One region of the Clostridioides sp. LIBA-7602 genome, then DNA from elsewhere that is predicted to be linked to it. Evidence: riboswitches for the same ligand, from Rfam matches in the RefSeq annotation. Region 1 holds a riboswitch; each other region holds the start of a gene.
What was found. A riboswitch is a leader RNA that binds a small molecule or an ion and turns the genes downstream of it on or off. The one in region 1 is predicted to bind cobalamin.
Positions count from the first base shown of each region.

Region 2: linked by a shared signal. The riboswitch ahead of ACTG45_RS02240 (energy-coupling factor ABC transporter permease) and the one ahead of ACTG45_RS16825 (ABC transporter substrate-binding protein) in region 1 are both predicted to bind cobalamin.
Region 3: linked by a shared signal. The riboswitch ahead of ACTG45_RS16390 (ABC transporter substrate-binding protein) and the one ahead of ACTG45_RS16825 (ABC transporter substrate-binding protein) in region 1 are both predicted to bind cobalamin.
Region 4: linked by a shared signal. The riboswitch ahead of ACTG45_RS18500 (cobyric acid synthase) and the one ahead of ACTG45_RS16825 (ABC transporter substrate-binding protein) in region 1 are both predicted to bind cobalamin.

Region 1 covers NZ_CP196991.1:3,599,614-3,607,568, reverse strand. Annotated here, with positions in the region: gene ACTG45_RS16840 (PTS transporter subunit EIIC) at 1-858, shown strand, start outside; gene ACTG45_RS16835 (DEAD/DEAH box helicase) at 949-3,771, shown strand; gene ACTG45_RS16830 ((deoxy)nucleoside triphosphate pyrophosphohydrolase) at 3,790-4,179, opposite strand; cobalamin riboswitch at 4,346-4,511, shown strand; gene ACTG45_RS16825 (ABC transporter substrate-binding protein) at 4,659-6,239, shown strand; gene ACTG45_RS16820 (ABC transporter permease) at 6,239-7,186, shown strand; gene ACTG45_RS16815 (ABC transporter permease) at 7,188-7,955, shown strand, end outside.
Region 2 covers NZ_CP196991.1:392,836-400,790, forward strand. Annotated here, with positions in the region: gene ACTG45_RS02220 (ABC transporter ATP-binding protein) at 1-315, opposite strand, end outside; gene ACTG45_RS02225 (GntR family transcriptional regulator) at 330-701, opposite strand; gene ACTG45_RS02230 (AAA family ATPase) at 1,097-2,026, shown strand; gene ACTG45_RS02235 (vWA domain-containing protein) at 2,040-3,815, shown strand; cobalamin riboswitch at 3,948-4,140, shown strand; gene ACTG45_RS02240 (energy-coupling factor ABC transporter permease) at 4,325-5,077, shown strand; gene ACTG45_RS02245 (energy-coupling factor ABC transporter substrate-binding protein) at 5,067-5,351, shown strand; gene cbiQ (cobalt ECF transporter T component CbiQ) at 5,354-6,052, shown strand; gene ACTG45_RS02255 (energy-coupling factor ABC transporter ATP-binding protein) at 6,045-6,863, shown strand; gene ACTG45_RS02260 (DUF3553 domain-containing protein) at 7,118-7,955, shown strand, end outside.
Region 3 covers NZ_CP196991.1:3,499,343-3,507,297, forward strand. Annotated here, with positions in the region: gene ACTG45_RS16380 (ABC transporter ATP-binding protein) at 1-971, opposite strand, end outside; gene ACTG45_RS16385 (FecCD family ABC transporter permease) at 974-1,999, opposite strand; gene ACTG45_RS16390 (ABC transporter substrate-binding protein) at 2,072-3,202, opposite strand; cobalamin riboswitch at 3,431-3,612, opposite strand; gene ACTG45_RS16395 (dihydrodipicolinate synthase family protein) at 3,751-4,644, opposite strand; gene ACTG45_RS16400 (fumarylacetoacetate hydrolase family protein) at 4,726-5,628, opposite strand; gene ACTG45_RS16405 (UxaA family hydrolase) at 5,677-6,837, opposite strand; gene ACTG45_RS16410 (UxaA family hydrolase) at 6,999-7,304, opposite strand; gene ACTG45_RS16415 (2-keto-3-deoxygluconate permease) at 7,397-7,955, opposite strand, start outside.
Region 4 covers NZ_CP196991.1:3,992,404-4,000,358, reverse strand. Annotated here, with positions in the region: gene ACTG45_RS18530 (aldose 1-epimerase family protein) at 1-511, opposite strand, end outside; gene ACTG45_RS18525 (hypothetical protein) at 905-1,096, opposite strand; gene cobT (nicotinate-nucleotide--dimethylbenzimidazole phosphoribosyltransferase) at 1,316-2,362, shown strand; gene cobU (bifunctional adenosylcobinamide kinase/adenosylcobinamide-phosphate guanylyltransferase) at 2,395-2,955, shown strand; gene cobS (adenosylcobinamide-GDP ribazoletransferase) at 2,965-3,738, shown strand; gene ACTG45_RS18505 (histidine phosphatase family protein) at 3,759-4,373, shown strand; cobalamin riboswitch at 4,429-4,607, shown strand; gene ACTG45_RS18500 (cobyric acid synthase) at 4,723-6,237, shown strand; gene ACTG45_RS18495 (cobyrinic acid a,c-diamide synthase CobB) at 6,277-7,653, shown strand; gene cbiB (adenosylcobinamide-phosphate synthase CbiB) at 7,654-7,955, shown strand, end outside.

The sequences.
Region 1 (7,955 bases):
ACAATGGAAGTAGGTGGAGCAATTTACGAAGGTGTTAACAATATCAGATTGGCTCAAATGGGAGACCCAGATACACTATCTTATATTACTCGTAATTTTACAACAGGGCGATTACTAATACATTTTGCAATATTACCAGCAGCAGCTTTAGCTATGTACAAGTTATCCGATAATGTTAATAAGAAAAAAGCCCTAAGTATATTGATACCAGCAATAGTGACAGCTATGCTAGTAGGAGTAACAGAACCTATAGAATATACATTCCTGTTTGTTGCACCATTATTGTACTTTGTGGCATATGTTCCACTAGCAGGATTAACATATGTGTTTACAGAGATGTTTAATGTTTCTATAATGGGTGAATCATTTAGAAATATGTTCCCTAACTTATTACAACCTCAAAAGGTAGATGCATTACCTCTATTATTTTTAATACCAATATTCTTTATAGTTACTTATGTAATATTTACATGGGCAATTAAGAAGTTTGATATAAAAACACCAGGAAGAAGTTCAGAAGAAGTTAAGCTTTACAGTAAGAAAGAATATAGAGAAAAACAATCTGCAGGTGCTGTTAAATCTACAGACAATGGGACAGTAGAAGATAAGGATACAGAACTTGTATATTCTATAATAGAAGGTTTAGGAGGGAGTGACAATATAAAAAACATTACGAACTGCGCAACTAGACTTAGAGTAGAGTTAAATTCAATAGATGGATTTTATGAAGATTGTTTTTGGGTAAATGAGTTAGGAGCAAGCGGAGTTGTTAAAAAGAAAAACTCAGTTCAAGTTATATTTGGACCAAGGGTTATTACAATAGCATCTAAGGTTAAAGCTGTATTAGGTGTAGATTAATAGATGTAGAGCCATACAAGCTAAAATAAGGACGCTTCTCTATTTTTATGCTATAATTTAAACATATTTATAACAATTAAGGGGAAAACAATGCAGGAATCAAAACAACTAATTATAAATTCAAAATATAGTAATTTATTAAATGAACTAAAGAAAAGCTTAAAAGAATGTAAAGCATTTTATTTTAGTGTAGCATTTATAAATTATAGTGGAGTACAGTTGTTGCTAGATACATTTAAAGAATTAGAAGAAAAAAATGTAAAAGGCAAGATAATAACTACTACATATCTAAATTTTACAGAGCCAAAAGCATTAGAAAAAATAAAAGAATTTAATAATGTAGATATGAAAATATTCATAGCAGATAAAGAAAAAGGTTTTCATACAAAGGTATACATTTTTGAAAATGTAGACCATTATAAAATTATAATAGGTTCTTCAAACATTACTCAAAGTGCATTAAAAAGCAATATAGAATGGAATGTAAAGATAGTTTCAAAAGAAGAGGAGCCATTTATAAAGGATGTATTAAAGGAGTATGACAACCTTTGGAAGATGAGTTCAAATCTTAATGATGAAGTGTTACAAAGATATATGTTATTTCTAAATGAAATTAAGAGAACAGAATTAAAAAGAAAAATGGTGTTTGATAATTTTGTACCTATTAGACCTAATAAGATGCAGATAAAAGCTATGGAAAATCTAGAAAGGCTAAGGGTTCATGGAGAAAATAAAGCTTTAGTTATTGCAGCTACTGGGACAGGGAAAACATATATGTCCGCATTTGATGTAATGGAATTTAAACCGAAGAGATTATTATTCATAGTTCATAGGGAAGAAATTTTAAAGAAGTCAAAAGAAACATTTGATAGATTATTAAGAGAAAGAAATTTAAAAACAGGTTTATTTACTGGCAATAAAAAAAACTATGAGGCAAATTATCTATTTGCAACGATACAGACTATGAATAAGCATTATACTGAATTTGAAGAGGATTATTTCAATTATATTATAGTTGATGAAGCTCATCATAGTGCTAGTAAATCATATCTAAATGTTTTGAATTACTTTAAACCTCAGTTTACATTAGGTATGACTGCTACTCCAGAGAGATGTGATAGTTTAAGTGTATTTGAGCTTTTTGATAATAATGTTGCCTTAGAAGTTAGATTGCATGAAGCACTTGAAGAAGATTTAGTAATACCATTTCATTACTTTGGTATAACAGATGTTGAGGGTGTAGATTTAGAGGATATTAATTTAGATGATACATCAGAATTGGCTAAACGTTTAATGATACATAAAAGAGTAGATTTTATTATTGAAAAAATGAAATTTTATGGACATGATGGACAGTTTAGAAAATTATTAGGATTTTGTGTAAATATAGAACATGCAAGATATATGGCTGAAGAGTTTAAAAAAAGAGGTATAAATAGTGTTGCACTTTGTGGCGAGGATTCTATTGATAAAAGACAAGAATACATTAAACTACTAGAAAGTAATAAGGATAGCCTACAGGCTATATTTACTGTTGATATTTTTAATGAAGGTGTTGATATACCTTCTATAAATACAGTTTTAATGTTACGACCTACTGCATCTCCTATAATATTTATTCAACAATTAGGGAGAGGACTTAGAAAAAGTGGAGATAAAGAATTTTTAACAGTACTTGATTTTATAGGAAATCATAATAAGACATTTTTAATAGCTATAGCTTTAAATGGTGCAAGATATTATGATAAGGATAGTATAAAAGTAGCTGTAAGTACTGATTTTGCTAATATACCAGGATGTACTCATATTCAAATTGATGAGATTTCCAAGGAAAGGATTCTAACACAAATTGATGGAGAAAATTTCAGGTCAGCACAATATTTGAGAGAAGAGTATAATCAGTTCAAAATATTATGTGGAGGAAAAGTACCATATTTGTTATTAGATTATATAAAATTTGATGGCTCACCAGACCCAGTTAAGTTTATAGATAAAGATGGGACCTATTTAAGTTTTGTAGGTAAAACAGAAAAGGATGATAGTATTAAAACTTTATTAATGGATGAAGATTTTGAAAAAATATTAAGAGAATTAAATACTAGTCTACCTTTAAAAAGAATAAATGAATTTATTATACTTAAATATTTATTAAATCATGATAGTATTAGCATAGAAATAGCAAGTAATGAAATATTGAAGTATATTAATAAAGTAGACCATGATAGTATAATTCATGCTTTTGAATGTTTAAATCATCAATATTGTGATTCATCAATAATAAAAAATAAGGTTAAACTAATAGAGTATGAAAGGAATACTTTATATAGAAGTAGTATATTTAATCAAATAATTAATGATAAAAAATATAGAAAATATATAGAGGATGCTATTAATTATGGTATTATTAGATATGAAAAAGAGTTCAAAGAAGATTATTATGGAGTACCATTCTTAAAGTTATATGAACAGTACAAAATGATTGATATAGCATTACTTTCTAATTATAGAAAGATTCATTCTTCATTTAGGGGTAGTGGACTTTTAGCTAATGGGAATGAATATTTCCTGTTTATCGATTTGCATAAGGAAGAAGGAATAGACGAAAGAATAAACTATAAGGATAAATTTTTAAATCAAAATTATTTTCAGTGGCAATCTCCAAATTCTACACGACAGTTGACTGATAGAGGTAAGAATTTAATTCATAATAAAGATAGAAAAGTTAACTTACATTTATTTGTGAGAAAATATAAAGAAATAGATAAGAAGGCACAGCCATATATTTATATAGGTAAAGGTGACACTGTAGAATACAGTGGGGAGAAACCTATAACAATGAAAATAAAACTTCATCAAGAAGTTCCTGTTAAAATATATAGAGAATTTATAAAAAAAGTAGAGATAATGAAATAGGGATATATCAATATATCCCTATTTCATTATCTCTTTTACAATAGGGATATCTGCAGGAGCCCATACTAAAGAGCTTAAATTTTCCTTTGCAAGGAAAACTAACTTAGAATGTTCATTAGGAGTAAGAAACCTTTCTATTAATGAACATTTTATACCAATTAAGTTTACTATAATTTTTTCATATTCATGAGTGTTTTCAGCAAATATAATATCTGCTTTTACTTTACAACTTAATTCTTCTTGTATTTCTCTTTCTATTGCATCAAATAAAGATTCCCCTTCTTTAACCTTTCCACCTGGAAATTCCCAGTGATTTGGTAGAGACATATTTGGGGCTCTAAGAGCGCATAGAATTTCATTATCCTTATTTTCTATAATTGCAGCAACAACTTTTATTGTTTTTTTCAACTAAATCACCTCATAAAATAAAATACCATAATTAACAAATTTAAACAAATTTAAAATTATAGAGTTAATTGTAAGTACAATAGTGTATATCGTTTTTTGGAGGGGATTTACTTTACAAATAGTGATATATTTTGATTTAAGTTGACAATCCATATAAGATTGCATACAATTAAGTTAATAATTGAATAAACATATTTAAAGAGTAGGGAAGTTGGTGAAAGTCCAACACGAACCCATCACTGTAAGCATGAATAAATTCCTCATATCTACTATAGGTTACTTGGTAAGGTTGAGGTATAAAATGTAAGTCAGATACCTACATTAAATATTAGTAAATAAGTTTAGGGGGGAGCAACTAAATTTATTATTTTGTATATTGAATTTGGAAACTAAAGTATACATATTAAAATGGGATGTTATAGCATTATTTGCTATAACTTTTTTAATGCTCATATTTATAAATAAGGGGGAAGTATATCATGAGGAAGAATTTAAATGGGAAGCTGATTAGTATAGTTTTAACAGTTGTGTTAATGTTGTCCTTATTAGTTGGATGTGGCAAACCAAAAGAAAATAATGATGTTAGCAAGATGAATAATGAAAAGGAAGTAGTTTTAGCAGCAGCTAGGGATTTGGCTCCAGGAGAGCAAGATGCGTATTACACAAGTTCAATACTTTATGTCTGGGAGCCATTAATAGGGTTAAGCGATGACGGAAAACCAAAAGCTGAGCTTGCAGAGAAGTGGTCAAATTCAGATGATTATAAAGAATGGACATTTACAATAAAGAAAGGTGTAAAATTCCATGATGGAGTAGAATTAAATGCAGATTCAGTAGTAAAAAACTTTGAGCGTTATATGAGTATGAAAACTAAATCTTCGCCTTTTTATTCATTTGATATAGAAAAAACATATCCTAATTTACAAGATGTGAGTAAAGTTTCAGACTATGAAGTTAAACTTACTTTTAGTAAACCGATATCAACTTTAATATATAATATGGCTAGGTTTGGAAGTGCTATGTATAGTCCAGAGTGTTTTGATGTACAAACTGGAGATTTTACTAAATATGCACAAGGAACTGGGCCATTTAAAATAAAAGAAAGAGAAAAAGAACAATATGTTTTGTTAGAGAGAAATCAAGATTATTATGGAGAAAAAAGTAAAATTAAAAATGTAAGAGTAAACGTAATTAAAGATGCTCAAACTCGTTACACAGCACTTAAATCAGAAGAAATTATGGGTGTTATGGATTTAGGGGCAATTACTCCAGAGTTAGCTAGTGAACTAGTAAAGGATGAAAACTTTGAGATTAAATCGTCTCCATCAACAATAACTCAATTTATATCAACAAATGGTACTAGAGCACCGTTTAATAATGTGAAAATAAAAGAAGCTTTAAGTTTGCTGGTAGATAGAGAAACCATAGTAGATAAATTTTATGGAGGATACGGAACTCCAACTATGAATATATTGAATCAAGGTTCTCCTTTTGGTAAGGAAATTAAACCTGTTTATGATGCAGAAAAAGCAAAGAAAATAATAAAGGACGAACTAAATGGGGAAATAAAGGAGCTAGAGTTTATAATTCCATCTTATGGTGTAGACCGTTACCCATATAAAACTGTTGCTGAATATATACAATCTGTATTAAGTGAAGTTGGATTAAATTCTAAAATAACTATACTTGATGGAGCTGCTTTTAAGGAAGCACAAAAAACAGGAAATTATGATATAGCACTTCACACACAAGGGCTTCCAAATGCAGAACCATTTTCTATATTTGATAGTTATATGAGAAGTACAGGGTCAAGTAATATAGCTTATTCGTTAGGTTATAAGAACGAAAGAGCAGATGAGTTAATAGCTAAATTAGAAAAAACAATGAATTTAGATGAAAGAAGTAAAATATATGATGAACTTCAAGATATATCAGCAGAACATCCATCAGCTATACCATTATTTGAAGATGTTAACTTAATTGCCTATAATAAAAAAATAGCTGGGTACAAGCCGACATTATATGGAACTACATTAGTAAATATGGAGTGGAGTGAGTAGTGAAAAATTCATTTAAATATTTAATTAAAAGAATATTGATGACTATTCCTATTTTGGTAGGAATAACATTTCTAGCATTTATATTGGGTATTATAGCTCCTGGTGACCCAGCAGTTGAATATTTAAGCATGGATGGTGTTTCTGCTCCTACAGAAGAAGAAATAGAAATAGTTAGAGAAGAGTTAGGATTAAATGATAGTATTGTAGTTCAATATATTAATTGGACTAAAAAAGCTATAACTGGAGATTTAGGACTTTCCTATATCAAAAAGACATCTATCACAGAAGATATATTGAGAAGGTTGCCAATAACCTTCTCTTTATCTTTAATGGCTATGTTTTTTGTTATAGTATTATCTATACCATTAGCTATAATCATGGCTCTTAAAAAGGATTCAGCTATAGATAAGATTGGTACTTTTGTATCATTATTTCTGACTTCTATCCCAGGATTTTGGTTAGCAATTATCATGCTAGGTATATTTTGTGAAACTCTTAGGTGGCTACCTACGAGTGGGTATGGAACAATTAAACACTTAATAATGCCTGGATTTGTTTTAGCAGCTGGTACAATAGGAACTGTAGTTAGGTTAAATAGAGCAACTTTAATAGAAAGTATGGGACAAAACTATATAACAGTAGCAAAATCTAAAGGATTGCCAAATAGGATAATTACTTTTAAATATGCTTTTTTAAATTCTTTAATGCCTATTGTAACCGTTTTAGGAAACTATTTTGGTGCAATTTTAGGAGGTTCTACAGTAGTTGAGGTTATTTTTAGTATTCCAGGTATGGGAAGCTATGTAATACAAGGAATAATGAGTAGAGACTATCCAGTTGTACAGGGATACGTACTATTTACAGGAATTATATTTGTATTATTTAGTTTAGTTGTGGATATATGTTATCTATTTCTTAATCCTAAAATAAGGATAGGGGGTAAATGATATGGAGAAATTTAAAGGAATGTTATTTATACATAAAGTAGCTTTTTTAGTGTTAATAATTATGATACTTTTTGCTTTTTTTGCACCTAAATTAGCTCCATATGACCCTAATAAGGTGCAAATGGCTGATAGGTTAATGGGAATATCTAGAGAGCATATACTTGGGACTGATACTCTAGGAAGGGATATTTTAAGTAGGATATTGTATGGAGCTAGAGTGTCTATATCTTTAGCATTTGTAGCAACCTTATTAACAATGATATTTGGAAGTTTTGTAGGTATAGTAGCAGGGTATTGTGGTGGTATAGTAGATATGATAATTCAGTCGATTGTAAATATATTTCAAGGTCTTCCAAGTCTTAGCTTTATGATTGCTCTTGCTGGAGTTCTTGGTCCAGGAATAAAAAGTTTATTAATAGCAATAGTATTTACTTCTTGGGCTGGGTTTTCAAGAGTAGTTAGAGGAGAGGTACTAAAGGTAAAAGAGGAAAAATATGTTGAAGGTGCAAGAGCATTAGGTGCCAGCCATCTTCATATAATTTTTCATTATATAATTCCAAACATATTTGCTCCATTTATAGTACTATTTACAATAAGAATAGGGAAGAGTGTACTTTCTATGGCATCGCTAAGTTTTTTAGGATTAGGGATACAACCTCCACAGGCAGATTGGGGAGTTATGATAAATGATGCTAAAACACATTTTAGAAGTTATCCTAATTTGTTGCTGGCACCAGGCTTTAGCATATTATTATTGTGTTGTAGTATA
Region 2 (7,955 bases), 1.1 Mb from region 1:
TGATGTATATATGCCAGAGAGGATTTTTCCAATATGTTTTGCAGTAAAAATCTCATGAAAATTACACTCATCAAAGACAATACCGATATCATTTTTAATTGAATCTGTTGTATTGTCTACTCCAAATATTTCAATTTTTCCAGCGTCTTTTTCAAATTCATTTAATATCAAGTTGATTGTTGTACTTTTTCCAGCTCCATTTTCACCAATAAAACCAACAATTCTACCTTTTGGAACCCGAAATGAAATATTTTTTAATGAAAAATCATCAAAATCTTTATATAAGTTTTGAACTAAAACATTATTATTTTCCATAGTTTCACATCTCCTTAATCTTCATAGAATAATTTTAGAATATTTGTCATTTGCTCATAAGATATACCATGTGTACGACCAATTTCTGAAACTTTTTGTAATAATTCTTCTGCTATTCTTAACTGCTCTTCTTGAATGAACTCTTTATTTTGACTAGAAACAAAACTACCTTTACCAGAGACAGTTTCAATAAATCCATCACGAGTTAAATCCTCATATGCCCGTTGAACAGTAATTACACTTATATGTAAATCTTTTGCTAGACTTCTCATAGATGGGAGCATCTCACCAGCAGATAACGTTCCATTCATTATAAGATTTTTAATCTGTAAACATATTTGTTCATATATAGGTTTATCACTACTGTTGCTAATGATTATTTCCATTTAATCCTCCTATATTGTACTTATTGTACTTATTGGTTAAGTACAGTATAGGCTTATAAATAAGTATTGTCAAGATAATAAATATAAAAGAGAGAATAATGCAATAATTGATATATTGGTCAATATATTGTATATTTTTCACAGATACAGTATGGTTGTCCATCATAAGATATATCTATAAAGTTCAGTATATGACTATTGAAATAAGCTATAACCTGACAATTTTCAATTATTTCCGTAAAAAAATCTATAAGATATATCTACAGGTGATTTTTTCTTTAAAATAGAGAAAGAGGTATCATTAATTTATAAAATCGATTTTAGCTTATATCCTTTTATGCTAAAATGGTGTTAAGAAATGAAACAAATACTATTTATATAAAAGGGGTAAGAATATGGATATAATAGATAATCTAAGGGTACAAGGGGTAGATGAGAAACTTATTGAAGATGTACTGTATTTTAGACGTTATTATGCTCTAGAGAAAAATTTAGAATACAGGGTAACAAAGTCTAAAACTTATTTTTATGGAAGAGATATTTTGTCTATGTGTATAGCAGCTATTTTAGAAGAAGAAAATATATTATTATCAGGACCAAAGGCAACAGGAAAAAACTTACTTGCTGATAATTTGGGTGAGATATTTAATAGACCCCAATGGAATACATCATTTCATATAAATACAGACAGTTCCACACTTATAGGTACAGATACTTTTATAGATAATGAAGTTAAACTTAGAAGGGGTTCAGTCTATGAATGTGCCATCAATGGGGGCTTTGGTGTATTTGATGAAATTAACATGGCAAAGAATGATGCTATAGTTGTGGTACATTCAGCTTTAGATTATAGAAGATTGATTGATGTTCCTGGATATGAAAGAGTCAACCTACATCCAGCAACAAGATTTATTGGAACTATGAATTATGAATATGCAGGAACAAAAGAACTTAATGAAGCACTAGTATCTAGATTTATGGTAATAGATATTCCTCCTATAGAAGAAGACAAGTTAATGATGATTTTAAAAAATGAATTTTCAGATGCTAATGAAGAAAAATTAATGCATTTCGCAGGAATATTTTTAGATTTACAATTGAAGTCTCAAAATGGTGAAATATCTAGTAAAGCTATTGACTTACGTGGTCTTATGGCATCTCTTAAGGCTATAAGAAGAGGCTTGAAACCAACTCTTGCAATTAATATGGGGATTACAGGAAAGACTTTCGATATATATGAAAAAGAAATGGTTGGAGATGTAATTAAAACTAGAATACCTAATAAATGGGAGAGTACAGATGTATTTCCAATAAGTCATATTTAATATAGGTGAGATTATGAAATGGATATATGATGATTATGAATTTGAAAATAGAGCTAATAACTTATCTTGGACAATAGCTGGTGATTACAATGAGAATATAGACATATCAGAAAAAGATTACTCATCAAAAGAAATAGGTCTATATTTTGCAATAATTGCAGGAGCTAGAAGAAAGTATGTAGATTGGGATATAGTTAAAAAATATCTTACAAATAGAATTAGAAAAGGATATGACAAAGATATTATATTGGGTCTAATTCAAGTTATATTAAATACAATAGTTGAAGAAAAAGCCATTAAAGATAGGCCAGGAATAGAAGATATAAGAAGAAATGCTTATAAAGATATTGTTTCACGTTTTACCAAAATACACAACGACAATATTATGGATAAAATTAAATATGCATTTGTACTTTATAATATGGACAAGCATCCAGCATTAGACAGTTTGACTAGAAGAATAGTTAATGACATAAGGAATGTAGATACAAATCAAGATATTATGGCGATTTTAAAAGCATTAGATGTTATATATTTAACTTATTTTGAATATATATTAAATGGAGAAGAAAGTAGTTCTACATATGATGAAAATAATGTAAAAGATGTTGAAGTAAACTTTGATACATTTGCTGACTTTATGTATGAAGAACTTTATAGTGAAGAAGAAGAAAATATTATTGAAAGTGATATAGATTCTATATCTTCATCTATGCTTGTAGAAGGAGTGGGAGATTTTGAAGATTCTCAATCTAGTAATTCAGCAGATAGAGTTATATATGTTGATGAAGAGACTGCAAATAAAATATATTCAAAGATAGAACATTATTATGGAAAAACTTATTTGAGTAAAGGTGAAATTAAGAAGATTGAAACACAAAACTGTAGAAATGTTCATGAAGGGTGTAGAATCCACTTTACGGATGGAGTTCTTAGAAGTGAGTGTAATAATGTATTCCAACTAAAATATGTAACAAGACAAAAAGAAAATAATTTAGGAAAATTTAGAGAACATGCTAGAATGTATAGACAGCAGATAAAAAGATTAAAAGAAAGTTTAGCTAGAATTTTAATAGAAGAAAATGCTAAAACTAGAGTGTACTCTGATTGTGGCACTATATTAGCAAATAGAGCTTGGAGAGTGGGTAGAAGTAATAATAATAAAATATTTTATAAAGATATAGAAAATGAAAAAGGGAAATATGTTATTGATATATTATTGGATGCAAGTGGTTCTCAAAGTAGAAATCAAGGAAATGTAGCAATTCAGGCTTATATAATAGCAAATGCTCTAACAGAAGTTGGTATACCAAATAGAGTTATGGGATTCTCTAGTTTTTTAGACTATACAATATTAAAAAGATTTAAAGATTATGATGATAGTTTAAAAAATAGTGAAAATATCTTTGAATACTTTTGTGCGGGTAATAATAGAGATGGTTTAGCTATAAAATCCATATGTAGTGGTCTAATAAATAGAGATGAAGAAAATAAAATTTTGATAGTTCTTAGTGATGGAAGACCAAATGATGTAAAGATAGGAAAAAATAGTGAGAGAACCTTAAGAGGAGAAAAAGCTTATAGAGGTATAATTGGTTTGAGAGATACAGCAAATGAAGTAAGAAAGGCTAGAAAACAAAATATATTGGTATTAGGAGTATTTACAGGGAAAGAATCAGAGCTTGAAGCTGAAAGATTAATATATGGAAATGATTTTATATATTCAAAAGATATAACTAGATTTTCTGATGTGGTTTCAATGTATTTGAAGAAGATAATTAGAAATTAATTAAAGTTGTAAAAAATAATTTATATACATAAAAATATAAAAACAAATAAAATCTGTAAAAAATGTAGAAATTTTCACAGAAAAGGTATACAATGATTTATATAGAAAATGATTTAAGAATAATTTAAAAATTAAATATATAATATTATAGGTTCTTCAAGCAAGATTAATAGGGAAAAAGGTTAAATTCCTTTACAGCCCCCGCTACTGTGATGCAGACGAAACTTTTGTTAGCCACTATGATGATATATTTTTATATTTCATGGGAAGGAAGAGGAGTAGGAAGAAGCTAAGTCAGGAGACCTGCCTAAAATATTAAAGTAATTTCTTCGGGGATGGAGAAAGTTTCTTATAATAATTATACAGATATGTTTATTTTATGTGTTTGTATTTGGATTGTCAAAAATTAGAAGCCTAACCATCGAGTTAGGCTTTTTTATTTTTAAAATAAATCAGACATGTATTATTTATATTTTAATTATTAGAAAAGGGAGAGAGGGGATAGTAAAATGAAACAAAATATCAAATTAGGGGTTATAGCTGCACTTATGTTAATCATTTTAACTCCAGTTACATCAAATGCAATGCACATAATGGAAGGGTACTTACCAGTAAAATGGTCTATAGCATGGGGAGTTATATTTATACCATTTTTCTTAGTAGGACTAAAATCGATAGGAAAAATAGTAAAGCAAGACCCTAAAAAGAAAGTATTATTAGCACTATGTGGAGCATTTGTATTTGTGTTGTCAGCACTAAAAATACCTTCAGTAACAGGAAGTTGTTCACATCCTACTGGAGTAGGTCTTGGAGCAATAATGTTTGGACCAAGTGTAATGTTTGTTCTTGGAACTATAGTTTTAATATTCCAAGCATTACTATTAGCGCATGGAGGAATAACTACTTTAGGAGCTAATGCTTTTTCAATGGCTATTATAGGACCAATTATATCATTCTTAATATTTAAAGCATTAAAGAAAAAAGACGGAAATAATGCAATACCAGTATTTCTTGCAGCAGCAATAGGAGATTTGGCTACATATACGATAACTTCGATACAGTTAGCACTGGCTTTTCCAGACCCATCAGGTGGAGTGATGGCTTCAGCAATTAAGTTTTTAGGAATTTTCTTTATGACTCAAATACCAATAGCAATAGCAGAAGGTATACTTACTGTAATTGTATATAACTTAGTTACAGAAAATGGAGAAAAAAGCATACTAGAAAATAATGATAAAGGAGTTAAAGCTAATGAGTGCTAAAACAAAAACGAAAACTAATATATTACTACTTTTATTAGTAGTGGCTCTTATTATATTCCCATTACTTGTTAACTCAGGTGCTGAATATGGAGGAGCAGATGGTGAAGCTGAAAGTGAAATTACTAAAATAAATCCAGATTATGAACCATGGTTTAGTAGTCCATATGAGCCACCAAGTGGAGAAATAGAAAGTTTATTATTCTCTGCACAAGCGGCATTAGGTGCAGGTGTAATAGGATACATATTAGGTGTTCAAAAAGGAAAGAGAAGTTAATTATGCTTATAATTGATAAATATGCATATACAAATAGATTAAGTAAAGTAAATCCAAATAAAAAAGTAGTCATAGGAGTAATCTTTCTGATTGCTTCTATGGTAATAAAAAATATATTTGTTTTAAGTGGAATTATGATTTTAATGAGTATTTTAGTTGTTTGTGTGGCTGGAATAGATTTAAAGAATTATTTAAAATTACTCAGAATACCAATGTACTTTTTATTTCTTAGTATAGGAATAACTCTTGTAAATATATCTTTTAATAAGGCAGACTTATTATACAGTTTTAAAATTTTTAGTTTCAATGTAGGAATATCAAAAGCATCTATTGACATGTCTATTCACGTGTTATTTAGAGCTATGTCTTGTTTGACTTGTGTGTATTTTTGTATACTTACAACACCTTTTAATCAATTAATATTCTTCTTTAAAAAAATGCATTTGCCTGATACTTTTGTTGAATTATCAATGTTAATATATAGGTTTATATTCATATTTTTAGAGGAATTCTCAGAAATATATAAATCACAAGAACTAAGATTTGGGTACATAAATTTAAAAACTTCATATAAATCCTTAGGAATTCTTGGAAGTATGCTGTACAAAAGACTTATGACAAGGTATGATGATATGTGCATATCATTAGACATAAAATTGTATGATGGTAAATTTCACATAGTAGGGGATAATGATGTTTAAAATAAATAATTTAACTTATCAATATGAAAAGAATGCTAATGCATTATTAAACATTAATATGGATTTCTCAAAGGGAAATGTTATAGGTATAATAGGTTCAAATGGTTCAGGAAAATCAACATTATTTATGAATTTAATGGGTATATTAAAACCTACATCTGGAGAAATTCTTTTTAAAGAAGAAAAATTAAAATATGATAAAAAAAGTTTGTATAATCTTAGAAAAAATGTGGGTATTGTCTTTCAAGACCCAGAAAAACAAATTTTCTATTCAAAAGTATACGACGATATAGCATTTGCAATGAGAAATATTGGTATAGATGAAAAAACAATTAAAGAGAGAATAAACAAAGCTCTAGTAGCTGTTAATGGAATAGATTTTATAGATAGACCAGTACATTTTTTAAGTTATGGTCAGAAAAAAAGGGTAGCAATAGCATCAGTTATAGCAATGGAAAATGAAATTATATTGCTTGATGAGCCTACAGCTGGTTTAGACCCAGTAAGTACTAGGTCTATTGTAGATATAATAAAGGGATTGAATAAAGATAATATAAAAATAGTAATATCCAGTCATGATATGAATCTAATGTATGAAATATGCGATTACATATATGTATTGGATAAGGGGATTTTAATTGATGAAGGAAAAGCAGAAGACGTATTTGTAAATGAAAATAACATTATACAAGCTGGCTTAGAATCCCCATGGTTAGTAAAGATACATAAAAATATGAATCTACCTTTATTTAAGAAAGAAGAAGATTTGTATAAGTACTGGAAAGAAAGAGAACTTAATACAAACAAATAATTAAGCCCTAAACCTATTTTAAAAAAATAGATTTATATATAATAACCCTTAACCTAGACCCCTTAAAGGTGCCTTATGATTCCCCAAATCATAAGGTTATTTTTTTTATTAAGTAGTAAAATAAATTATGTGGAAAAGTGTTATTTAATTGTAATATATTGGAAATAATCTATTAGTATAATACATAATTATAATTTGAAGTAATTCATATTTTAGATTAAAATATATTTATGGCTGTTAACAGGAGGAGAAATATGAATTTAGATACATTAAATCCTGCTCAAAGAGAAGCAGTAGAAAAGACTGAGGGTCCAGTACTTATACTGGCTGGAGCTGGTTCAGGTAAAACTAAGGTATTAACAACAAGAATGGCATATCTTATAGAAGATAAAGGTGTACAACCACCAAATATATTAGCTATAACATTTACAAACAAAGCTGCAAATGAAATGAGAGAGAGAGTTGAACAAAATATAGGCTCTGAAACTAAGGAAATGTGGATAAGTACATTCCATTCTTGTTGTGTTCGTATACTAAGAAAAGACATAAATAAGATTGGTTACAACAGGAGTTTTGTAATTTATGATGCTGCGGACCAAGTTACATTGGTTAAAGACTGTCTTAAAGAATTAAATTTAAGTGATAAGGTGTTTGAGCCAAAAGCAGTTATAAGTGCCATTTCAGGAGCAAAAGACAAGCTTTATACTCCAAAACAGTTTAAAGATATCAACATGGCAGATAATAGAATGAGTAAGATTGCAGACATTTATGCATTATATCAAGACCGTTTAAAAAGAAATAGTGCACTTGATTTTGATGATTTAATACTTAAAACTGTAGAGCTTTTTAAGGCTAATGAAGAAGTGCTTGCATATTATAGAAGTAGATTTAGATACATAATGGTAGATGAGTATCAAGATACAAGTAAAGCTCAGTATGAGCTGATAAAATTATTAGCAAGAGAACATCAAAATATTTGCGTTGTTGGAGATGATGACCAAAGTATTTATGGATGGAGAGGTGCAGACATAAGAAATATACTTGAATTTGAGAAAGATTACGATAATGTACATGTTGTAAAATTGGAACAAA
Region 3 (7,955 bases), 100 kb from region 1:
TTTCTAATAGCTAAATCAAAACTCTCATTAGTTATTGGCTCAAATGGCTTTTCTGTAAACATCTTTATGCCCATAGTTCTGCCAATTTCATAATCAATATCATTTTCATGTATTATTCCAGAATATAGACCTATACCTTTTTTAGTAAAAGCTCTATAAATTGGTGTAGCTTTACCACCACCACCAATTATAAAAACTTCATTTTTAGATTTATTACTAATCTCTACTGAACCTAAAAGACTATTAAAATTTTTATCATCCAATTCATAAAGTGAATTTATAATATCTTCATCCACTACATCTTCAGGTTGACCATAAGCTATGACTTTATTATTCTTTATAAGAGCAACTTTATCACAACTTTTTAATGCTATATCAATTTCATGCAATGAAAGTATTACTGAAATTGATTTTTCCTTACTTAATTTTTTTAGTATATTTATAAGCTCTAACCTATGCTTTATATCTAAGTGAGTTGTTGGTTCATCCAATATAATTATTTCTGGCTCTTGAACTAAAGCTCTTGCAACTAATACTTTTTGTTTTTCTCCATCACTTAGTTCGTCAAAATATCTTTTCTTTAAATGTAATGCATCTACAGATTCTAATGCTTCATCTACCAGTATTAAATCTTTTTTGGATAGGTTACCAAAAAATCCTGTATATGGATACCTTCCTATATTAACTATATCTTGTACAGTCATTAAATCACCTAATAATCTATTTGTAAGCACTAAAGCCATTTTTTTCGATAGTGACTTTCTTGATATATGATTTACATCTATGTCATTTAGATATATCTCCCCTTTTATTGGCGTTATAAGTTTAGATAAAGACCTTAATATAGTAGTTTTTCCAGCTCCATTACTTCCTAAAAGACATAATATCTCTCCATTTTTCACCTCTATATTTATATCACTCACAACTACTTTTTTATTATATCCTACACTTAAATTATTAGTTTTCAACATATCTAAGCCCTGTCCTTCCTTTTCATCAATAGCATTACTACAATTGGTGCTCCTAATAAAGATGTTATTGTGCTTATTGGTAATTCTATTGGCGACAGAATTACTCTTGATATTAAATCACAAAGAGCTGTAACTATACTTCCTAAAAAAATTACCACTGGTATTAGCACTCTATTATCTGATGTCTTAAATATCAATTTTGAAACTTGTGGTACTGCAAGTCCAATAAATCCTATAGGTCCTGCAAATGCTGATACTATTGCTGCTAGTATACTAGATATAAATACTACCAAAAATCTAAAAAATTTTATATTTATACCAATACTTTTAGCATATTCTTCTCCTAATAAAAAAGCATTTAGAGGTTTTATTATAAAGATACTCATTAAAAGACCTAGAACACCAATCAATATAAGTATCTCTACTTTTTCCCAGGTAAATCCAGAAAAACTTCCCATAGACCAAACAGTGAATTCCTTTAATTTTTCACTATTTGCAAATGATTGTAGTACATTAGTTATACCACTACATACATATCCAGTCATAATTCCTATTATTAAAAGAGTCGTTATATTCTTTACCTTACTTGCAAATAAAATGACTACAGACATTACAATCAAAGCTCCTATAAATGCTGCCACAAATATACTCATTGAAGTTATATTTTCAAATCCTAATGTATATCCACCCAAAATCATAAGTGCTACTGATAAAGTAGAACCTGAAGATACACCTAATATATATGGTTCAACTATTGGATTCTTAAAAAATATCTGTAGTAAAATTCCTGATACTGCTAAACAAGCTCCACCCACCATAGTTGCAAGTACTCTTGGAATCCTTATGTTGTATATTATTTTATAGTGTTCTGTATTATCCATACCTCTTAATACAACATCTATTATTTCTTTAAACTCAATTTTTACAGAGCCAAATGCTACACACACTAAAAAAGTAAGTATCATGCCTATAATTAGTCCTATAAATATTGTAGTATTCTTTATTCTCATTTTATTGATAAAATCCATTTATATACCCCTCTTAACAAATCTATATTAACTAAAATCCATAAAACTCATCTTTTAGTGTCGTATTATATATTATTTATCATAATTTATATAATGTTTAATTTTTTCACCTGTAGTACCTGGATGAAACATCTCAACTAAATCTACTATTAATTCATCAGTCTTATCTACTGATTGATAATAATCTGGAGCAAATACCCACAAGTTACCATTTTTTACAACATTCAAATCAGCCAATACAGGTGCACTAGATTTTATAGACTCTAAGTTTGGTGCATAATCTGAGCTTGATGAGTATACAAATATATCTGCATCCTTTGCAACTTCATGTAGTTGTTCAATACTCACTCTTCCTTCATTTGAATCCATTGAAGCACATGCATTTATTCCACCAGCCATTCTTATCATATTATCTACATATGAATCTTTAGGTGCTACATAAGCATTTCCTTCATATACAGATGCCCATACTACCTTAGGCTTGTCTTTGTTTTTTATTTTTTTACTTACTTCTTCTATCTTTTGTACTGTCTTATTTAATTCACTAGTGGCTATATCTTCTTTATCATAAAATGCAGCTATTAAGCTTGTCCATTCCATTCTTCCAAATGGATTTTGCTCTTTATATTCATTATCTACAACATAGTTAAGTCCTAATTCTTTTAGTTTATCAATAAATTTTGTATCAGCTTCTGATAAACCACTACTAACTATAGTTAAATCAGGGTTTAAGTCTACTATTTTTTCATAATCTGGTGCTAAGTTTGAACCAACATAATGTATCTTTCCGTCCTTCATCAAATCTTTAATTTCTTTGATAGTCCAATACTGTTCCTCTGTTGTTACTGCTTTTATGCTATCTAGCTCACCTATTGTTCTTAGAGAACAGGCTTGTGTTGTAGATGCTATTAAGACATTATCTACAGGTGTTCTAACTATATTAGCATTTTTATACTTTTCAGGAACTTCAATTTTTTTAGGAATTAAAATTAGTTCTCTTTTATCTCCATCAGTTACTTTTTTAATTCCATCCTCTAAGTCTTCAACACTAAACCCACTTGCATATTTTAATTCTAACTTCTTACCACTACTAACTTGTGCATTCTCTTTATCATTTTTACTACATCCTATAAGACCTCCTACTAAAAGAACTATCATAATACTTAGAAAAAATTGCTTTAAAACATTTACTTTAAATTTCATCTCTTTCACTCCAATATTTTATTTTTTATAAGTGGTTAAAAATTCTAATAACATATACTTTTAAAATATATCTCATTAGAACTATATTAAAGTCATCTTTAATAATTATAACCTTTTAATAAAATAAAAAACTTCTCCTAATTTAGAAAGGAGAAGTTTATATATCAATTTTACAAAAAATGAATTGATATTTCATTTTATTATAAATTACAATTTCCACCCTAAACTGAACCTATGTAATACTGGGCAGGTCTCCTGACTCACGGCTTTTCCTCTATCATCCTTCCCAAAATCTATTACACATCTCAGTGGATTTTGATTTCGTATCCGTATACAGTAGCGGGGGCTGTAGTGAATTTACATCACTTTCCCTATTAAACTAATAAGTACCCTAGTATCATTTTATTTAATTTTTATTAACATAATTGTAGTTTATTGTTGACCACTTTGCAAGGTTGATTTAACATATAAAAAAAAGAGTGCTTAAAATGACTATAAAAATCAGTTTAAAACACTCTTCGTTTTTTACTATATATCTAATTAACCAGTTAACATATATTTAATTCATTCATTAATTTTTTAATCTCATATACTTGATTTTCATTTGGCTTTATAAAAGGTGCAGTCATGTAATCACTCACTTGTAAGCCTCTAATATTCATTGCTTTTTTCATTGCTGGTATAAATGGGTTTGTTATTAAATAAAAATCCATAGCTTTATTTATATATTTTTGAATTTCTATAACCTTATCCATATCTCTATTATTATAAGCTTCTGCCCATTTTGAACAAACTTCTGGAATTAAATTTGATAGACCTCCTATACAACCTGCTCCTCCAGACATTAGATTATGTATAAAGTTTTCATCATAACCACTATATATCTTAAAATCTGGAAACTCTGCTTTCATAGTATTTATTAAATCTCTAGTGTGTCCCATCAAAGTTACTGTATCCTTATAACCAACTATATTTTTATGCTTTCTTACAAGTCTTAATGTAAGTTCTGGACTCAAATCATAACCAGTTCTATCTGGATAATTATATAGATATATTTCAGCTTCTGTATTTTTAGCTATTTCGCTATAAAACAACTCAATACTGTCATCATCAAGAGAGAAATAATAAGGGCTTATTATCATAACTCCATCTGCTCCACTATTATGTGCATAATTTGAAAGCTCTATAGACTCTTTTATACTCATACGGCTTGTACCTATAAACACTTTTACTCTCTTATTAACATGATTAATTACTAAATCTATAAGTTCTTTTTGCATATCCATAGACATATTAAAGAACTCTCCAGTACTTCCCATTACAACTAGGCCATCTACTCCTCCATCTATAAGATGGTCATAGACTTTCTTATTTCCTTCTTTATCTAAATTTCCTTCTTCATCAAATATTGTAACCACTGGTGTCAAAAATTCTGCTTTCATAATTTAAACTCCTAAAATTTATTTTAATATGTTCATTTAATACATTCAGGTTCTGCCTTAACATTACCTATATTAAAACATTTACTTAATGTAATTTCTTAAAATTCCAATACTTTCAACCTCACATTCAATTACATCTCCACTACTCATATATCGAGGAGGTGAAAAACCCATACCAACTCCAGAAGGTGTACCAGTAGCTATAATATCTCCAGCCTCTAAAGTCATACCTTTTGAAAGTTCTGAAACTATGTCTGAAATGTCTGATATGAATAACCTTGTATTAGAATTTTGTCTTTCTTCACCATTTACTCTACTGCATACCTTAAGTTTTACAGGAAAAGAAATTGCACTTTTATGTACGATACATGGCCCTAAAGATGTAAATGTATCTAATCCCTTTCCTCTAAACCATTGAACATGCTCTTTTTGTAACTTTCTAGCAGAAATATCATTTATAACAGTGTATCCAAAGATATAATCTTCGACCTCTTCTTTTTTAATATTAACACCTGTTTTACCTATTACTACTCCAAGTTCAACTTCATAGTCTAATTGACTATTTATATCAAAATGACCATCTATCTTATCTTCTGGGCCTATAGCTTTTGTAACACGTTTTGTAAAATAGACTGTTTTTTGTGGTTTTTCAAAACTATCATCAAAGTGAGTTTGAGTTTCTTCAAGATGGTCTTTATAGTTCACTCCCACACATAAAATATCGTGTATAGGTTTTTCTATAGGAACATGTATAATACATTCTTCTCTTTTAAAAACATCATAATTATGGAATATATCTTCCTTTATAGTACTTTTCAGTCTAATGATATCGTCTTGAGATATATTTTGAATTAAATCATTTAAGTTCTTAAAAGATTTGCTAAGATTTAAGGAATTAATATCTATAATAAATAATTCATCTTTAGAAAAAACTCCTATTCTTTTACATTCATTTTTTCCTTCAGTAAAACTGACAAACTTCATAATCTCACCCTTTATTAAAATTCTATGTATTCGTTTTTTAATTAAATCTTATACATAGTTACATACTCTAGCTATTGCCATTTCAGTATATCCAAGAGACTCAGCCTTTGATTGTTTTCCATTTGCTACATCTACAATCATATTTAATAAATCATCTGTTAATTCTTCCATTGTTTGTGGACCATATATAACTGGGCTAGCATCAAAATCCATATTGTCTTCCATATTTGCAAAAGTTATTTTGTTTCCAGTTATCTTTATTACAGGAGCTATTGGATTTCCTGATGGAGTTCCTCTACCTGTACTAAATACTACTATTTGAGCTCCTCCTGCAACCATACCAGCGACAGATGAAGCATCATTTCCAGGTGTATCCATTATAACAAGACCTTTTTTATCAATCTGTTTAGCATAATCATACACTTCACTTATTGGTCTATGACCACCTTTATGTATACAACCTAGTGATTTTTCTTCCAAGCTTGTCAAGCCACCAGCTATATTTCCAGGAGATGGATTTCCTTCTCTTACCTCTTCTCCAACTAATTTTAACGAATTTTCATATCTATGCACTATATGTAATATTTTTTCTTTTACTTCTTCATTTACTGCTCTTCTAGCTAATATATGCTCTGCTCCTATAAATTCAGTAGTTTCACTTAAAATTGATGTTGCTCCTAAATCAACAAGTCTATCACTTAATTCACCTATTAGTGGATTTGCTGCTAATCCACTTGTTGGGTCAGACCCTCCACACTCAGTTCCTAGTATAATCTCAGATATTGGGAATTCTTCTTTTCTAAGTAAAGATGCCTCTTGAGCCATTTCTCTAGCATAACGAACAGCCTTTTCTATAGTTTTCAAAGTCCCATGTTCTTCCTGTATTACAAGGGTTTTTATTGGCTTGTTTGTTCTCTCTTTTATTGCATCTACTACCAAATCATTTTGACAATTCTCACATCCTAAAGATACCACTATTACCCCATATACATTTGGATTTGCTGCATATCCAGCCATAACATCCATAGTCAATTGTTGGTCTGAATTTACTTGTGAACATCCATTTTGATTATTAAAAGTAACTGCTCCTTGAACTTGAGACGCTATTATTCTAGTTGTATCTGATGCACAAACACTAGTAGGTAATACTAATATGTGGTTTCTTATACCAACTCTTCCATCTGGTCTTTTATATCCATAAAATTTCATACTGATTTCCTCCTAAAATAGTCTATATACCTTCTGTAATTTTCATATATTATAACTTTTTGTTACACTCACTAATCAAATAGATAAAATCTTATTTGATAATAATTAAATACTAAAAGACAATGAATTTAACTTCTATAAATTTATAAATAAGTATTATTTTATACATTGCCCATAGCTTGTTTGTCCAAATCCTCTCTAACACTTCTAACATTATGAATATGTACATGTTGACCAATCTTTATTTCCTGATTTGCTTCTCCTATATGCTCTCCATATTTAGTAACTTTGTCACCTTCAGCCATATCTTTTATAGCCAATTTATGATAAATAGTTATATCATCTAATGCTTTAATTGTCTTTATTGTTTTATCTTTTAATTTAAAACTAATTTCGCTATTCTTAGTTATTGCTTCAATAGCTACTGCAACGTTATCTTTTTCATCAATTATCACCGCATTTATCATTATTCTTACTCTCCTTTGTAAATAATATAATTTTATTAATATCCTAAAATCTAATTAAAGAATTTGCTATTTCAATAGTAACTCATGTAATATTAAGCTGTTATTGTCCCATCCTCATTTTGTTTTGGAAACTTAGGACATCCATACTTCTTAGCCCACCAACTAGTTATAAGAGGAACTAATATTGCAGTGACAACTACTGCGGCTGCTACTTGAGTTGTTGCTGTTGCAACATATGGTTGCCATGATGGGTCAACTAATGCAACAGCAGCGGGTACAGCAATTGCATTTCCAGCAGTTGTAGCTACAGCCCATCCTGCATATCCTGGACGTTTTCCTATAAATTTATCACAGAATACTATAAATATACCTCCTACAAACACAGATATTAATCCAAGTATTACTCCTGATAATCCTCCTTTTAGTATGCTTGCAAGGTTTATACTACTACCTAGTGCAAATCCTACAAAAGGTACAAGCAAATTACATCCTGGCTCTAAAAATTCTTTCATTTTTTTATCAAAATTACCTATTATCATACCAACAAGTATTGGTACTATTGCAGCCAATAAAGACAAAAAAGGAACATTTGCAAGACCTGAAGTCCCAAGAGCTATTAATGTAAAAAATGGTCCATCATTTAAAGTAAGT
Region 4 (7,955 bases), 390 kb from region 1:
TTTTTTCCACATCATTTCTTCTTTTAAATTCAAGATGATATTTAGAAAAACCATTTTGTTCAAAAAAAGGAATATTAAATGCAGGATGTCCACCTATAGAAAAGAATATATCTTTAGAGTCAGTATTTTTTACAATCCACTCTATATTTATACTGTCATTGTTTAATGTATAATTTATAATTAGTTCAAAAGAGTATGGATACTTTTTTAAGGTAGATTCATTGTCTATTAACTTATAAGATATGAATGTATCTCCTTTGTCTACAATTTCAAATTCCATATCTCTAGCAAATCCATGCTGAGTCATGCTGTATAGATTTTCTTCTATTATAGTTTCATTATCAAAAAGTTTACCTACTATAGGAAATAATATAGGTGATTGTCTACCCCAATATTTCTTATTGCCATTCCAAAGAATGTCTTTGTTATATTCTTTAGAAAATATTTTAGTGAGTTCAGCACCAGAACTGTTTGATTCTATAATTAACTTTTCATTTTGTAAGATATTCATTTAAAATCTCCTTTATTATATTTTATGAGTATATTATACTATAAAGTATAAGGATTATTAAATTTTATTTGATATTATATTTGAAAGGTAGATTTTAGTATATTTTGAAAATTTTGTTTTGAAAATTTGGGATTATTTAAGAAATTTTGTATTATAAATAGAAGGAAATAGATAAATTGTATAGAATAAAATATATTAAGATAAGTTAATAATGTTAAATGGGAAGTGAGTTTATGGAGAAACCAAATACAAAAGTTGTTAACTTTCAAGAGTATAAGGACAGAAAAAATGAAAGAGAAGTAAACCGAGACGAACTTTTAAAGCTTATAAAAAAAATTGTGACTTCAAAATAGGGAGTTGTTAAACTCCCTATTTTAATGGGTTTCATAGTGATTAAGACATTCTAAGTCCATCTATATAATCTTTGAATTGTGAGAAATCTGATTCGCTACTCAACTCTATAGTTTCTGAACCTTCCGTATAAAAATTCTTAAGGTAGATAGTATAATTATTATCTACACAGTCATGATAAATACATCTATATCCATCTTCATATAAATTTTTTAATTTAGAAAAATCATCCACAATATCATCTCCTTAAAGTTCTTTTAAATATATTTTTACAAAAACCATCGGATTGTATGCAAATTCATAATGTAAAATAAAGGAAATACAGATAAAATGTAGAATAATTTTTGTATATATGTAAAAATAAAAATAAAAAGTTGAAATTTTTAGAAAATAAGAGTATTTTTTATCTAAAAAGATAATTTAAAAAACAAAAAAATGTTGGGAGGATAGAAAATGAGTTTATTAGAAAGTATATCAAAAAATATATATTCTTTAGATAATTCTTCTATTGAAAAAACAAAGCAGAGATTGGACAGGCTTATACATCCAACTGGAAGCTTAGGGAAAATAGAAGATATTTGTATGCAATTATCAGGAATATTTGGCAATGAAAATTTTGATACAAGTAAAAAAGTTATAATAGCTTTTGCTGGAGACCATGGTGTATATGAAGAAGGAGTAGCACCTGACCCTCAAAACATAACAAAACTACAATTTCCAAATTTCTCAAAAGGTCTGTGTGGAGTTGGAGTAATAAGTAAATTTGTAGGGGCAGATGTTGTAGCTGTAGATGTAGGAATAAACTGTGATGAAAAACTAGATGGAGTATTGGATTATAAGATTAGAAAAGGAACATCAAATATGGCGAAAGGGCCAGCTATGAGTAAACAAGAGGCTATTAGATGCTTAGAGATAGGAATTGAAATAGCAGAACAGTGTATAGAAAAAGATTATAAGCTTATTGGTATTGGAGAGATGGGTATAGCAAACACTACTCCAAGTACAGCAATAATATCTGTGATTTCAGGATGTGACCCATTAGAAGTTACTGGTATAGGTGCAGGTCTTAAAAAAGAAAGACTAAAACATAAGGCTGAAGTAATTAGAAAGGCTATTGAGATTAATAATCCAAATCCAACTGATGGAGTAGATATTTTATCTAAAGTAGGAGGATTTGAAATAGGTTCAATGGCAGGTGTTATATTAGGATGTAGTGCTAATAGAATTCCAGTAGTAATAGATGGATTTATTTCTTATGCAGCAGCATTGATTGCATATAAGATAAATCCAAAAACTAGAGAATATATGATAGCATCTCACTTGTCAGCAGAATCAGGGACTAAAAGGGCCTTAGATATATTGAGATTAGACCCTTTACTAAATATGGACATGAGGTTAGGTGAAGGAAGTGGAGCTGCTTTAGCATTTAATATAATAGAAGCTTCAAATTATACTTATAAGAATATGGCAACTTTCGATGAAATTGACATGGGAAGATAAGACATAAAAATTTAATATATAGGAGTGTTTTGATGAGTGAAATTATTCTGGTAACAGGAGGAGCTAGGTCAGGAAAGAGTAACTTTGCAGAAAAACTATGTTTGAACAGGAATAATAATACAGCTTATATAGCAACTTCTATTCCATTTGATGATGAAATGAAAGATAGAGTAAAAAAACATCAAGAGAATAGACCTAGAAATTGGAATACATATGAAATATATGAAGATATATATTCCATAATTAGACAGCTATACAAAGAACATGAAACTGTTATACTAGATTGTGTGACATTATTAGTAAATAATCTAATGTTTAAACACAATCTAAATATAGAAGAGTCTACTCAAGAAGAAATAAACAAATTGGAAGAGTACATAAAAGAACAAGTTAGAAAACTTATTGAAGAAATAGAAAAAACAAATCTATACTTTGTGTTTGTGACAAATGAATTAGGTATGGGAATTGTTCCTGGGAATAAACTTAGTAGGATATATGCCGATATTGTAGGTCGTATAAATCAATACATAGCATCAAAAAGTAATGAAGTTTATTTTGTAGTTAGTGGAATACCCATGAAAATAAAGGAGTAGTATGTATCTATGAAAAGATTTATTTTAATACTACAGTTTTTAACAAGGATACCTATAAAATTAAATGTAGGATTTGATGATGAATTTTATAAATCAATAGTATATTTTCCACTTGTAGGTTTTGTCATTGGCATATTAACCTACTTAGTAGGATGGATTTCTATACTATTATTTGAGCCATTTATAGCTTCTATAATAATAACTTTAGCTGGTGTTTTAATTACTGGAGGTCTCCATATAGATGGATTAGGAGATACATTTGATGCAATATACAGTTATAGAGATAAAGAAAAAATGCTTGAAATAATGAAAGATTCAAGATTGGGCACAAATTCACTTTTAGCAATTATGTTTGTACTTTTATTAAAGGTTGGATTCATATACAATATAATAAGTAATAACTCATTATGGATTATAATATTTATGCCAATGATTGCAAGATTAGGAGTAATGTTATTGACATATAAAACTGTGACACCAAGAGAAAAAGGAATGGGAAATTTATTTATAGGTAAATTGACTACAAGTATGTTAATGACAGCTATAATATACACATTTTTAATAGTTATTCTTATTACTAAATTTATATTATTATTACCTAATATAGTGTTGATTAAAATATTAGGTTCAGCTATAGTAGTTTTTATATTTATAATATTATTCAAAAAACATATTTATAAAAAGATTGATGGAGTAACAGGAGATATATTAGGTTGTGGAATAGAACTTTCAGAACTTTTATATTTGATTTATATATATTTGTTAATTTTTATGTTTTTTTAAAACTAAAAAGTGGTGATAATATGATAAGATTAATATTAATAAGACATGCATTGACAAATGATAATAAAAAAGGAAGATTATCAGGTCACATAAATAGTTGTATTAGTGAAGAAGGTAAATTGCAAATAAATAAAATTACTAAATATCTAAGTCATGAAAATATAGACAGAATTTACACGACGCCATCTTCACGTACTAAGGATACAATAGAAAAAATATCAAGATTAAAGTTAATAGAAATAGAAGAAAAAGAAACTCTAAGAGAAATTAGTTTTGGAGACTTTGAAGGAATAACTTTTGAGGAAATTAAAGTCAAATATCCCAAAGAATTCGAAAAAATGATAGAAGAAGGTAACAACTATAGATATCCAAGTGGAGAAAGTCTTATAGACTCTTATAAAAGAGTGGCAAAAGAGATTGATAATATAATTTTAGAAAATGATAGTCATTCAGATATAAAAACAATACTTATATGTTCTCATGCAGGAACAATAAGAAATATAATAACACATTTGATTTCTGGTAGTTATAAATATCATTGGAACTTTAAAATTGATAATGCGTCTATTACGGTTTTAGAAGTTAATAGTGGATTTACTGTAGTAGATAAAATGAATTTTACAGATTTTATATAATTTAATTGAAATTAAGTATTATAATATATGTCTGTAAGAATATCAATGAAAATAGAATATTAGATTAAAATTAGGTTCTTAATTATATGTTAAAAGGGAAAAAGGTTAGATGCCTTTGCAGCCCCCGCTACTGTGAAACCAACGAAACTATAAATACCACTGTCAATTTGATGGGAAGGTTATAGAAGTAGGATGAAGTTAAGCCAGGATACCTGCCTAATTTAATTTAAAACAAGAGGTCTTCGGGGTGAAAGATTTTTAATTAATACGTATAAAAGTCCTATCTTTAGAAGCATTAGGACTTTTTTTATTTGTCTTTTAGTAAATTTTAACAAGGAGGGGTTAGAAAGTGGGGAAAAAAATAATGCTACAAGGAACAGCATCGAATGTAGGTAAAAGTATCTTAGTAGCAGGGCTGTGTAGAATATTTAAACAAGATGGTTATACTGTTGCTCCTTTTAAATCTCAGAATATGGCTTTAAATTCTTTTATAACTAAAGAAGGATTAGAAATGGGAAGAGCACAAGTGTTTCAAGCAGAAGCGGCGAAAATAGAGCCAATAGCTGATATGAATCCAGTTTTATTAAAACCTTCTGGAAATAACAAAAGTCAAGTTATTGTAAGAGGGAAGGTTATAGGGGAAATGCCATCTTCTCAATATCATGATTATAAACTGGAATTGGTAGATGTATTGAAGGATACCTTTGATAGTTTAAATTCAATCTATGATATTGTGGTTATGGAAGGTGCAGGTAGTAATGCAGAGATAAATTTAAAAGATAGAGATATCTCTAATATGGGTATGGCAGAAATAGCGGATGCACCTGTAATAATAGTTGGAGATATTGATAGAGGTGGAGTATTTGCATCACTGGTAGGAACAATGCTTTTATTAAGTGAAGATGAGAAAAAAAGAGTAAAAGGAGTAATAATTAATAAATTTAGAGGCAAAAAAGAGCTTTTACAAGATGGAGTAAAGATGTTAGAGGACATCATAAAAGTACCAGTTATAGGTGTAGTTCCTTATACAGATATAAAAATAGAAGATGAAGATAGTGTGACTACTAGATTCAAGAAAAAAATGAATAAAAGCGATATACACATAGAAATAATTAGAACTCCACATATGTCTAACTTTACAGACTTCAATATATTTGAGACGCAAGAAGATGTAAGTATTAGGTATGTAGATTATGGGGAATCTTTAGGAAATCCCGATATGGTAATAATACCTGGAACTAAAAGTACTATAGATGATTTAACATATATAAGAAAAAGTGGTCTTGAGTCACAAATTAAAAATTTATATAGTCAGGGTAAATTGATATTTGGTATATGTGGTGGATATCAAATGCTAGGTAAAAAATTAAAAGACCCTTACCATGTTGAAAGTGAAATTGAAGAAGTTGATGGTATAGGTCTCTTAGATACAGAAACAATATTTGAGAAAGAAAAAACTACAACACAGGTAGAAGCTACTATTGTTGAATGTACTGGTGAATATATGAATGGCCTTAAAGGTAAGAAAGTCAAAGGTTATGAAATCCATATGGGTATTACAAATCGAGGTAATGGTGTAAGAAGCTTGGACCTGATAACAAAAAAACTGGATGAAGAAGTGAATTATACTGAAGGAAGCATAAATAAAGATGGGAATGTAATCGGAACTTATCTTCATGGAATTTTCGATGAAATAAGTTTTACAAGGAAAATTTTAAATAATATAAGAATGAAAAAAGGTCTACAAGAATTAGAAAGCAAGGTAAACTCTTTTGATGAATTTAAAGATAAAGAATATGATAAATTGGCTGATTTTTTGAGAGAGCATTTAGATATAGAAAAAATATATGAGATTATGAAATAATAATGATTCTGTATTTATAATTTAGGTAGGAGGTGTATTATGAAAAAAATTTTAATTGCAGGTACTAGTAGTGGAGTAGGTAAGACGACAATATCATTAGGGATAATGCAAGCTTTAGTCAAGAGAAATATGAAAGTACAGCCATATAAAGTAGGGCCAGATTATATAGACCCTTCATACCACACTTTTATAACTGGAAGACATTCCAGAAATCTAGATTCTTATATGTTAGATGACGAAAAAATAAAGTATATAGTAAATAAGTCCTCAAAGGATGCAGAGATTTCAGTAATAGAAGGTGTTATGGGGTTGTATGATGGTTTTGGAATAGATTTAGATAACTGTACAAGTTCACATACTTCGAAAGTGTTAAAATCACCTGTTATATTAGTTATAAATGGAAAATCTATGGCAGCATCTAGTGCTGCTATGGTACTAGGATATAAGGAATTAGATAAAGATGTAAATATAAAAGGTGTCATAGTAAATAATGTTAAGACTAATAGCCATTATCAAATAATTAAGAGTTCTATAGAGAAATATTGTAATGTTGAAGTATTGGGATATTTTCCTCCAAATAATAAATTTTCTTTAGAATCTAGACATTTAGGATTGGTTCCTAGTGTAGAGATGAAATCTCTAAGAGAAAAATTTTATACTTTAGCTGATGAAATTGAAAGTTATATAGATATTGATAGAATAATCGAAATCTCGGAAAGTGATGAGTTTGAGAGTGATTTCGATTTTCAAACTTTGATAGAAAATAATGGAATAAAAAAGCATGTTAATAATAAATCAATAGCTATAGCATATGATAAGGCATTCAATTTTTATTATAGAGAAAATATAGAGCTTTTAGAAGAACTTGGATTAGAAGTAAATTATTTTAGTCCTCTTGAAGATACATCAGTGCCAACTTCAGATTATATTTATATTGGAGGAGGTTTTCCAGAAATATTTGGAAAAGAACTAGAAGCAAATGAGTCAATGAGAACCTCTATATTAGAAGCACATAATAACAATATACCTATTTATGCAGAATGTGGAGGACTGATGTACCTAGGTGAGAAACTATTGAATCAAGAAGAACAAGAATTTAATATGGTTGGTATATTTAGTGGAATTAGTAAGATGACATCTTCTTTAAAGAGATTTGGATACTGTATTGGTGTAGCTAAAGAAAATACTCTTTTATCTAAAAAGGGAGAGACGATTAAAGGACATGAGTTTCATCATTCAATATTTGAGAGTGATGAGAAGTGTGCATATTCGATGAAAAAAGAAAGAGATGGAAATATAGTAGAAGAATGGGATGGTGGTTATAGTAAAGGAAACACTTTAGCTACATATCTTCATACTCATTTTTATAATAATTTAAATTGTATAGAAAATTTTTTGAATAAAGGAAATAAGTAAATGAATATTTTATCTATTTATATAGGGTATGTGACAGATTTAATTGTAGGAGACCCATATTCTTTTCCTCATCCAGTGAGGTTTATTGGTAAGCTTATAAATTTTACTCAAGGTATAATAAGGAAGGTCTCTAAGAGTGATAAACAATTAAAATTTGGCGGATTTATATTATGGTTTATAACTGTTGGAATAACGTATTTAATAACCTATGCTATAGTGAAGTTATTTAGTTTTAATGTATTTTTGAGTGTTGTAGTAAATAGTTTTCTAATTTATACAACACTAGCTACAAAATGTTTAAA